Regions from separate parts of the Thermochromatium tepidum ATCC 43061 genome, predicted to be linked through region 2. Evidence: predicted binding sites of a transcription regulator. Region 2 holds the regulator's gene; each other region holds the start of a gene.

Region 1 (3,276 bases), 260 kb from region 2:
GGACGGCGTACCTGATCCCAGACCGGACTCTCGAGGGTCAGGGCGAGTTGGCGGGCCAGCTCCAGCATCCCGGCATAGCCGGCATAGCCAAACTCGCGCTCTTGATTGATATCGAGGAAGGGGATGCGCGCCTTGAGTGCGGTGTAGAGGTTGCGCCCACCGGCGATCAGGATGTCGGCCTCAAGCGCGTGATAAGCCGAGAGCAGCGCCTTAGGGCTCCCCTCATCGATCATCCGGGCGTCAGGCCCCATCAGGGCGCGGATCCTGGCCTTGTCTTCCGCGGTGGACTTCTTGGTCCCAGTCGCGACCACCGTCATCCCTAGGTCCTGCAAGGCCGAGACCACCGACCAGGATTTGACGCCGCCGGTGTAGAGTAAGGCCCGCTTGCCGAGCAGTCGCTGGCGCCAGGGTTCGAGTGCCGCTCGGGTCTTGGCCTCCTCACGTGCGATCAGCGCCTCGGTGCGTTGGGTCAGGTCAGGATCGCCGATCTGCCGGGCGAGATCGCGCAGGGCCTGGGACAGGGCGGTGAGACCATAAAAGCTGCCCTCGAAAAAGGGCACGCCCCAGCGCTCTTTGATCTTGCGCGCGACATTGAGGAGGGCCTTGGAACAGACCACCATGCTCACCTCGGCGCGATGCAGGGTTTGCACCTCGCGAAAACGCGCGTCGCCCGAGAGCATCCCGATCACCCTGAGCCCGAGCTCATCGAGCAGCGGCAGGACATGGAAGAACTCACCGGCGATGTTGAATTCGCCGATCAGGGAGATGTCATGCACGCGGATGCCGGGGCGCTGGGCGAGGATGGCCGGAGGCAGGGGGTCTGGTTCGCGGGTCCCGATCACATCCTCGAGCATCGCCTCGCCGGCCAGACGGTTGCCGAGGTTTTTGCTGCCGTAAAAGCCGGCGGCATCGATCGGGACGACGGGTACCCCAAAATGACTCTGAGCGGTCTTACAGATCGACTCGATGTCGTCCCCGATGAGTGCGCTCACACAGGTCGTATAGACGAAGACCGCCGCTGGTCTATAGGTCTCGATCGCCTGCTTGATCGAGTACAGGAGACGCTTTTCGCTGCGTCCCATGATGATGTCCTGCTCGGTGAGATCCGTGGTCATCCCGATCCGAAATAACGCCGGCCCGGTGGTGCGGGTGCCGCGATTATTCCAGGAGGTCCCGGCGCAGGTGATCGGGCCATGCACGAGATGCGCGACATCGGCGATCGGGAGCAGCGCGATCTGGGCACCATCGAAGGCACACCCCCCAGCGCTGGCACCGGGTTTGGGCCGCGTGCAACCGGGTTTGGGCCCGGCGTTGTGTTCACAGGCAGGCTCATCGAGGAGGGCAGCGATCTGGGCGGGTCTCATGGTGGTATGCCGTCTGGTCAATCATCCTGATCCTCTGAAACGCATAGAACGCGCCAACATCCAATCGATTGATCTAATTGACTAAAAAATAGGGGTGGATGACCCTTTGTCGCCTTTATGACAAAGACGGGTGTTCGATAGCGCTCAAACCCCTGACCCCAGAGGTCACAGGTCCAGGGGCGATGGGCATCCCCATCCTGCCAGCATCGCATGGCACGCCTTTTGAGTGATTCGACCCCAGATCACCTCTAATGAGAGGTCAAAGACAGGGTGTTGCACAGATGAGATCATCCCTGAATCCAGCCTGTGATTGTCGTGCCTCCCTGGTGGCCGAACTCATGCGTCGCCCCGCCGCGGCCGAGTACGCCACCGATCCCCTACGTCCGCTCCTGGCCAGTCTCATCGCCGGACGCGCCTGCGGCGCGGGCGTCCTGCCGACGCGACTCGGTCTGGAGCCGCCGGATTTCACGGCCCTCTGGGACCACTATTTCCCAGGACCCCCGCTGTCATTAGAAGCGGGGCGATGCCAAGACCTTCCGGAACTCGATGACCTGATTGATCTCCTCCTCAGCTACCGTGCCGGCAAGAGCCAGGCCGAGGGGTGGGTCGCACGCCTGGTCGCGCACGGCTGTGCCGGGCGCGACCATCTATGGCAGGACCTCGGACTGGCCGATCGCAACGAGCTGTCGCTCTTGATGGAGACCGCCTTTCCATCGCTGGCGGCCTTGAACCGCAGCGATATGAAGTGGAAAAAGCTCATCTACCGCCACTATTGCCAGCGTGACGGCCTCTACCTCTGCCCGGCGCCCTCGTGTGGCGCGTGTGCTGATTACGCCCTCTGCTTTGGACCTGAGGATCAAAACACATAGGGTCGATGCAGCCAGTCGCGCACGATCTGAAGGTCGCGGTCGGGCAGATAGGCGAACCCGTCTGCGAAATCCTCGACGACCGTCGCTGCCACGCACTGGGGTACGGCCTTGGTGGTCAGCAGGTGGAAGAACCAGGCCATCGGATAGCCGATCTGGCGATCGAAACGGGCGATCGCCTCGGCGAGGTCGAGACCGCGGGCGCCGTCGCTGGCCGCGAAACGCGGCGCCGTGCCATGGAGTGCTGCCACCGGGATGGCATGCTTGATCGGCTGACGATAGGGATCGAGATGCTCGCGGAGACTAAAGACCCAGTGGTTGGCAAGGTCGCAGGCACGCTCGGCGCTGCTGCGCTGCCAATCGGCGACGAAGCGATGGATTGGTTGGGGCTCGGGGCGCTGTTCGCGCATCGCCGCGAGAAACTCGCGTATGAGGGTGATGCGCCTTAGCCGATAGGCCGGCTGGCCTAACACGGCGATCGGGGGCGAGGGGAGAGGGCGGGGGTCGATGAGGTCTTCGAGGCTTGCCGGCGCCACGTCGGGGACGAAGAGCCGATGAGAGATGACCTCTTGCAGCTCCTCGAGCTCGATCTGAAGAAACTCCGTCACCTCAGGACCGACGCGCGCGACCCAATAATGGGTCTTGCCGAGAACACGGGTGGCAAAGGGCGAATCATCGGCCTCGGACTCGACCATGGCGGCGAGGTCGTCATCGTAACGCGCCAGGGTCTCGGTGACCCAGTGCTCGAGGTCATCGGCTAACCGTCGCCCATCGGCGGTGACGACACCCCCCAGGCGATACCAGCCACCGCGCACCAGGGCCTCGCGCAGGTCACACCGAGGCAGGATGCGCTGGAGTGCCTGGGCGAGTGCGTCTGGCCCCTGAGTGACCGGCACCTGGTCACAGACCTCGGCGCAGGCCGTCTCGAATGCAGCGATTTCTGCGGGTGTCATCCCTCCTCCTCCAGGCACTGACTGGGTATCGGCCTCGCTGACGCGCCGGGTGTCTTCACCCCTCTTCCGCCTGCTCGATGTGCAGGCGATAGC
Region 2 (3,276 bases):
GCGAGTCCGACAACACCAGCATCTATGTCGGTCAGGTCCAGGTCGAACAGGGCAGCATGCAGCTGCGCGCCGACCATGTCACTGTCTATCATCGCGAGGACCGCCGCCCGCGTCTGATCATCGCCCTCGGCACGCCGGCCAGCTACAAACAATTGCTCGACGACGATCAGGGCGAGGTCCGGGCGTTTGCCAAGCGCATGGAATACGACGCTGACAAGGACGAGCTGGTGCTGATCGGTGAGGGTCTGCTGATCCAGGGCGAGGACCGTCTCACGGGGGAGCGCATCCTCTACGACCGGGCCAGGGCCCGTTTCCGTGCCGGCGGCGCAGGTCGGGTCAAGATCACCATCACCCCGGATGCCTCATGAGCGGTCTGAGCGCCGAACACCTGATGAAGCGCTACGGCAGTCGTCAGGTGCTCCAGGATGTCAGTGTCAAGGTCGAGCCGGGTAAGGTCGTGGGCCTGCTCGGGCCGAACGGCGCCGGCAAGACGACCTGCTTTTATCTGATCGTCGGTCTGATCCATGCCGACCAGGGTCGCATCCTGCTCGACGGGCGCGACCTTACCCGGCTGCCCATGCACGCCCGGGCGCGCGCCGGTCTGAGTTACCTACCCCAGGAACCCTCGGTCTTTCGCAAGCTGACTGCCCGCGAGAATATCCTGGCCATCCTCGAGACGCGGCGCGATCTCAAGCGCGCCGAACGCGAGGAACGCGGTGAGCGTCTGCTCGAGGACCTGGGCATCGCCCATGTGGCCGACTCGCTCGCCCTCAGCCTCTCGGGTGGCGAGCGCCGCCGGCTGGAGATCGCCCGCGCCCTGGCGGTTGAACCCAGGGTGATGCTGCTCGACGAGCCCTTCGCTGGTATCGATCCGATCGCCGTCGGCGACATCAAATCCATCGTCACCCATCTGCGTGATCGCTCCATCGGGGTACTCATCACCGATCACAATGTGCGCGAGACGCTCGCCATCTGCGACCATGGCTACATCATCGGCAGCGGCACCGTGATCGCCGCCGGCGAACCGGCCGAGTTGTTGGCCAACCAGCGGGTGCGCGATGTCTATCTAGGTGCCGATTTTTCCATGTAGACTAGACTCAGATTACGGACACCCCATGATGGCTTAAACAGCAATAGACAGACCACAGTTCGGACGCCAACTCGATCGATGAAGCCATCCCTTCAGCTTCGACTCAATCAGCAACTCACGATGACGCCCCAGTTGCAGCAAGCGATCAAACTGCTGCAGCTGTCAACGCTCGAGTTGCAGCGCGAGATCCAGGAGGCGCTCGAAAGCAATCTGATGCTTGAAGAAGGCGAGGAATCCGAACCGCTCGAGGCGGAGTCACTGGAAGATTCCCCTCTGACCCAGCTCGAAGATGATCCCTTCGGTTCTAGCGCATCCGAGTCCGAGTGGCTCCTGGAACGCGAGGTACAAGCCGAGTCGTATGAGATACCGGAGGAGCTGCCGGTCGATACCCAATGGACCGACGTCTTCGACAGCTACCTGCCGCCAACGGCCCACGGCATGAGGGATGACACAGACCAGGACCCACTGTCGAACCGCTCACGTCCGCAGACGCTCTGGGATCATTTGATCTGGCAGCTGAATCTCAGCCGTTTGAGCGAGCGCGATTTCATGATCGCCCAGGCCGTGGTCGACGCCATCGATGCCAACGGCTATCTGCGCGCCGATGTCGATGAACTGGTGGCCACACTCGCCGATCCCACGATCGGCGCCGATGAAGTCGAGACCCAGATCCATCGCGTCCAGTCACTCGACCCAGCTGGCGTCGGGGCGCGCAATCCGCGCGAGTGCCTGTTGATCCAGCTGCGCCAGCTGTCGCCCGAAACGCCCTGGCGCAACCTGGCCATCGCCGTGTGCGAGGCCGGATTCGAACATCTGCCGCGCGGCGACGTCACGGCCCTCTCACGCCTGCTCAAGGCGCCCGAGGACGACCTGACCCAGGCGCTCGATCTCATCCGCCGGCTCAACCCGAAGCCGGGCCGCTTGCTCGCAGAGACGCCCTCGGAGTACGTTGTACCCGACATCTTTGTGCGTAAGAAGGATGGCCGCTGGCAGGTCGAGTTGAACCCTGACATCACCCCCAGACTCAGGGTCAACGCCGACTATGCGCGCCTGGTACGCCGCGCCGACCAGAGCAGCGATGGCCAGACGCTCAAGAGTCACCTCCAGGAGGCGCGCTGGTTCATCAAAAGCCTGGCAAGCCGCAACGAAACTGTACTGCGCGTGGGCGCCAAGATCGTGGAGATGCAGCAGGACTTCCTCGAATACGGCGAAGTGGGGATGCGGCCCATGGTGCTGCGCGACATCGCCGAGGCCCTGAATCTGCACGAGTCGACCATTTCACGGGTGACCACGCAAAAATACATGCATACACCCCGAGGCACATTCGAGCTCAAGTATTTCTTCTCGTCCCACGTCAATACCACCTCTGGCGGCGAGTGCTCGTCGACGGCGATCCGCGCCCTGATCCGCAAGCTGATCGCGGGAGAATCCCCGCGCAGACCTCTCAGCGACAACAAGATCGCTGAGGAACTGGCAAGACAGGGCATCGACGTCGCACGCCTCACAGTCGCCAAATACCGTGAGGCTATGGGTATCCCGGCCTCGAGTGAGCGCAAACGCCTGGCTTAAACAGGCTGTTTGATTCTTTATCAAGGAGTTTAATGATGCAAATCAATCTGACGGGTCATCACATCGACGTCACCGATGCGCTGAAGTCCTATGTCGACAGCAAATTCGAGCGTCTGGCACGCCACTTCGACCACGTCATCAACGCCCATGTCGTCCTGAGCGTCGAAAAGCTCGAGCAGAAGGCCGAGGCCACACTCCATGTCAATGGCGGCAAGGTCTTCGCCGACTCTGTGCACGAGGACATGTATGCGGCCATCGACAGCCTGGTCGACAAGCTCGATCGCCAGGTCATCCGCTACAAGGAGAAGAAGAGCAGTCACCGCGGCGGAGCCGTCAAGACGGCCGAAGCGGAATGAGATCGGCCTCTCCAGTACCTTGGAAGCCGTGTCTTCCGAGGTGATGGAGGCAACACCCATCACACCTCGGTGGCCGGTGCCGCCGGCGCCTGAGGTGTCTTTACATCGAGAACACGACAGAGCGATCAGGCACCAAGTGCGCCCGTCCGCCCGAGGTACCCCAATCTATGACCAGCATCGAATGCCAGCAGCATCCTGGTTGGATCAGCCATTACCCCCGACCACCTGCGGGCGCGTCGGCGGTCAACAGGAGTTGGAGCC
Region 3 (3,276 bases), 250 kb from region 2:
GGATCATGGGTCCTTCGGTGTGATCATGCGAGAGACGGGTTGAATGCAGGCAAAGACGCAAGAGTACGAAAGAATGGGCAAGTCATTCAGGAGCTGCGCTAGCCCTCCGCTCGTCCAGGGCGAGGGTTCCTAGCCGCTAGATCCGCCATGAGATCTGCCACAGGGACCTCAGCGATGATGCGCCGTGGTACGCCCAGCGCCCGTCCGCTACCGGCAGGCCGGTGCAGACACTCCTCATAAGCACGGGTCAGTAAGCGTTGGTAGTCATCGGGTCCGGGTTCGCCCTCGCCTGTCCGGTACGCCTCGAGATGATCATGAAACCGTTTGAGGATCTGGATCCGCGCCACTCTCACGACCTCAGGGTCGTAATCGACCCCAAAGTATTCGAGAAAGTCTTCGGCCGAGACCAGGCCAGGGAGGATCCGTTTAGGGATCGGCATGCTGTCGCTCCTGGGATTCCGTAAGACAACGCCAGTGGGCCATGAGCTCAGCGTCGGTCGGCGGACGTTTGGTCTTGGCGACCTGAACCCGAATCCTGGCAAGCAAACGCACGGCCTCCTGTGGGCCCATCTGGATCCCTAAGCGACCCATCACGGCCTGGACCGCATGGGTCCCCGAATGCTTACCCAACACAAAGCGATGGCTACGCCCGACGAGTGACGGATCAAAGCCTTGATAGTTGGAGGGGTGTTTGAGCAGGCCATCGACATGGATGCCGGATTCGTGGGTAAAAGCCCCATCGCCAACGACGCTCTTGTGCCAAGGGATCGGGCGCCCTGCCGCTGTAGCGGCCCGTTGGGCGGCCTCTGGGAGACGGCGCAGATCGATCCCGGTGACGATCCCATAACAACACTCGAGCGCCAGCACGACCTCTTCGAGCGGGGCATTGCCCGCCCTTTCACCGAGTCCGATCAGGGTCGTATTGAGATGGGTCGCACCTGCCTTGGCAGCGGCGAGTGTATTCGCGGTGGCCAGACCGAGGTCGTCATGGGCGTGCATCTCGAGCTCTAGGTCGGTGTGACGCCGCAGCTCGGCGATGCGCGCATAGACCCCGAAGGGTTCAAGGATGCCCAGGGTATCGGCAAAGCGGAAGCGACGGGCACCGGCACGCTCTATCACCTCGATGACCTGGAGCAGGAATTGAGGATCGGCGCGTGAGGCGTCCTCACCCCCGATGCAGACCTCAAATCCCAGCTCGAGCCCTTGGTCGATGCGACGCGGGATCTGATCCAGTAACCAAACACGGTCGCGCCCAAGCTTATGACGCAGGTGTTGATCCGAGACCGGTACCGAGATGTTGATCAGAGGCACGCCGAGTCCGGCGCAGGCGGCGATGTCGCGCGCCTGTAGGCGGCTCCAGACCATCAGGCGCGGCCTTAACCTCTGGTCGACCAGGGCGCGGATGTCATCACGCTCCATCTCGCCCATCGCCGGGATGCCGACCTCCATCTCGGGGACGCCGAGCGCATCGAGCTCACAGGCAAGGGCGAGCTTCTCGGCGCGCGTAAAGGCCACACCTGCCGACTGCTCGCCATCGCGCAGGGTCGTGTCATTGATGATCATGGCCGATTGGCTCTTTGCGAACTGTCTCATGCTGACGAGATCAAAAGCAATAGAAATGCCAGAAATCTAATTGCTTTTAAATCAATCGCTTGAATCAAGACAGCCCAAACCCGGGGTCGCAAAGGCGACACAGCTTAGGGGTGTGGTGCGACCTGTAAACAACCCTCGACTGAAGTCGAAGGCTTTATTGTGAGACGCAGCAAACATGGTTGACCACATCCCCAACATTGGGCGTGTTTACAGCCGCCCTTGGCAGCGGGGCGCCGCTGCCAATCCGGGCCAGGTTTCGACTGGCGTTGCAGTCGGCGTGCGCCCGGAGACCACACTGTATTATACACCACATGGTGCGCTTCGCGCACCCGCCATTCCTCCCGCGACTCAAGTCGCGGGTTTCCTTGCGGAGGGTCTATGACATGAAACCTAACCGAGTTCAGCCGATCCAGGTCAAGGCGCACCGCAAGGATAGCGGCGCTGGATGCGATAGCCTGGTCTTGCACCAGCGATGCCAAAGGCCAGGACCAGTTCGCGCACCGTCCAGGTGATGGGGGACTGGAATCGCCGCGCGGGCGCGGCGCGTACCCGGCGCGCCAAGGTCAGATGGGGGCGATAGGGCCTAGACTCGGGGACGATCCCGCAGGCCGCCAAAGCCGACTGGAGGTCGGCGACCAGGTGTGCCAGGGGTTCAGGGGTATGGTCTGGACCGCACCACAACACCTGCGCGTGAGGGAAGCGATCGATCTGCGTGAGGCTGACCTCAAAGGGGGCGGTATGGGCCGCGATGGCGATGGGGACGGTCTCAACGCACGCCAGCCGCTCGGGCGCGAGTTCGCCCAAAAAGACCAGGGTCAGGTGCCAGTCGAGCGGATGGGTCGCCCGGCCCGGTAGCGGCCCGAGCCTAGACACTTGGCGCTCGAGTGCGGTACGTGCCTGGGCATCCGGCCAGATCGCAAGAAACCAGCGGTCAGCCATTGCCATTCCGGGGCTCTAGGGAGAGGCGCAATCAAGCCATGGAGGGCGTCTTTCAGCCTCTCCGCATTCATCGGGTTAATCGAGCGAATCAGCCGCAGGACCCGGCCGCCTGTCCTTGCGCCGCGGCAGGGCCGGCGTCTCCTCGGCGACCGCGATCACCTGGAGGGCGCGCTCCTCGGCGGCAAGCCGCTTGGCGGCGATCGTCTTCTCCTGACGCGCCCGCACCGTATAGCCGAGCGCCGCACCCCCCGCCGCCGCCACAGTCGCCAATCCCAGCGTCATGAACTGGGCCAGCATCATGGCAACCCCAACACCGACCGCCCCGCCGACCACCACGCCGGTCTTGAGGCTCAGGCCCGCCGCGGCACGCCTCCGCGCCCTGGCCACCAGATCGGCGGCCTCGCGCGTGGCCTTGACGCGCACCTGCTCGGCACGCAGCCGGATCTTTTCGCGCTCCTTGGAATGACGCTCGCTGACGCGCGAGACCGTGCGGTGCCGATCGGCCACGACGATAGTATTGAACCAGAGCGCCGCCATCACCGCGATCACTGTGCCAAGGAGCGCGAATAGCGGCCAGGTCGTCATCCAGTTCGTCTGGAGCGCGGTGTAGATCAAAAGGACCGTGAACCCTTGCAACAGCAGGATCCCGATCAGAAAGCGGATGAAGCTACCGAGACCAGAGGGAATGAGATTCATGGTTACAAACCATTGAAAGTATTGAAAATATACTGGCGCAACCGACCG

The links. Region 2 encodes sigma-54, which starts transcription at its own class of promoters, with help from an activator protein. Its sites were predicted from a motif close to TGGCANGNTNCNTGCTT; they were not measured.
Region 1: nifE (nitrogenase iron-molybdenum cofactor biosynthesis protein NifE) is a predicted target of sigma-54. The motif match lies at 1,404-1,420, and genes of this name have one in related genera.
Region 3: nifV (homocitrate synthase) is a predicted target of sigma-54. The motif match lies at 1,608-1,624, and genes of this name have one in related genera.

Annotation. Positions count from the first base shown of each region.
Region 1 is NZ_CP039268.1:2,065,653-2,068,928, reverse strand. It holds gene nifE (nitrogenase iron-molybdenum cofactor biosynthesis protein NifE) at 1-1,364, opposite strand, end outside; gene E6P07_RS09500 (nitrogen fixation protein NifQ) at 1,646-2,233, shown strand; gene E6P07_RS09495 (hypothetical protein) at 2,221-3,183, opposite strand; gene E6P07_RS09490 (NifB/NifX family molybdenum-iron cluster-binding protein) at 3,239-3,276, opposite strand, start outside.
Region 2 is NZ_CP039268.1:2,327,835-2,331,110, forward strand. It holds gene lptA (lipopolysaccharide transport periplasmic protein LptA) at 1-368, shown strand, start outside; gene lptB (LPS export ABC transporter ATP-binding protein) at 365-1,090, shown strand; gene E6P07_RS10725 (RNA polymerase factor sigma-54) at 1,169-2,659, shown strand; gene hpf (ribosome hibernation-promoting factor, HPF/YfiA family) at 2,695-3,015, shown strand.
Region 3 is NZ_CP039268.1:2,081,705-2,084,980, forward strand. It holds gene E6P07_RS09585 (helix-turn-helix domain-containing protein) at 1-7, opposite strand, end outside; gene E6P07_RS09590 (nitrogenase-stabilizing/protective protein NifW) at 99-440, opposite strand; gene nifV (homocitrate synthase) at 427-1,593, opposite strand; gene thpR (RNA 2',3'-cyclic phosphodiesterase) at 2,008-2,538, opposite strand; gene E6P07_RS09605 (hypothetical protein) at 2,608-3,228, opposite strand.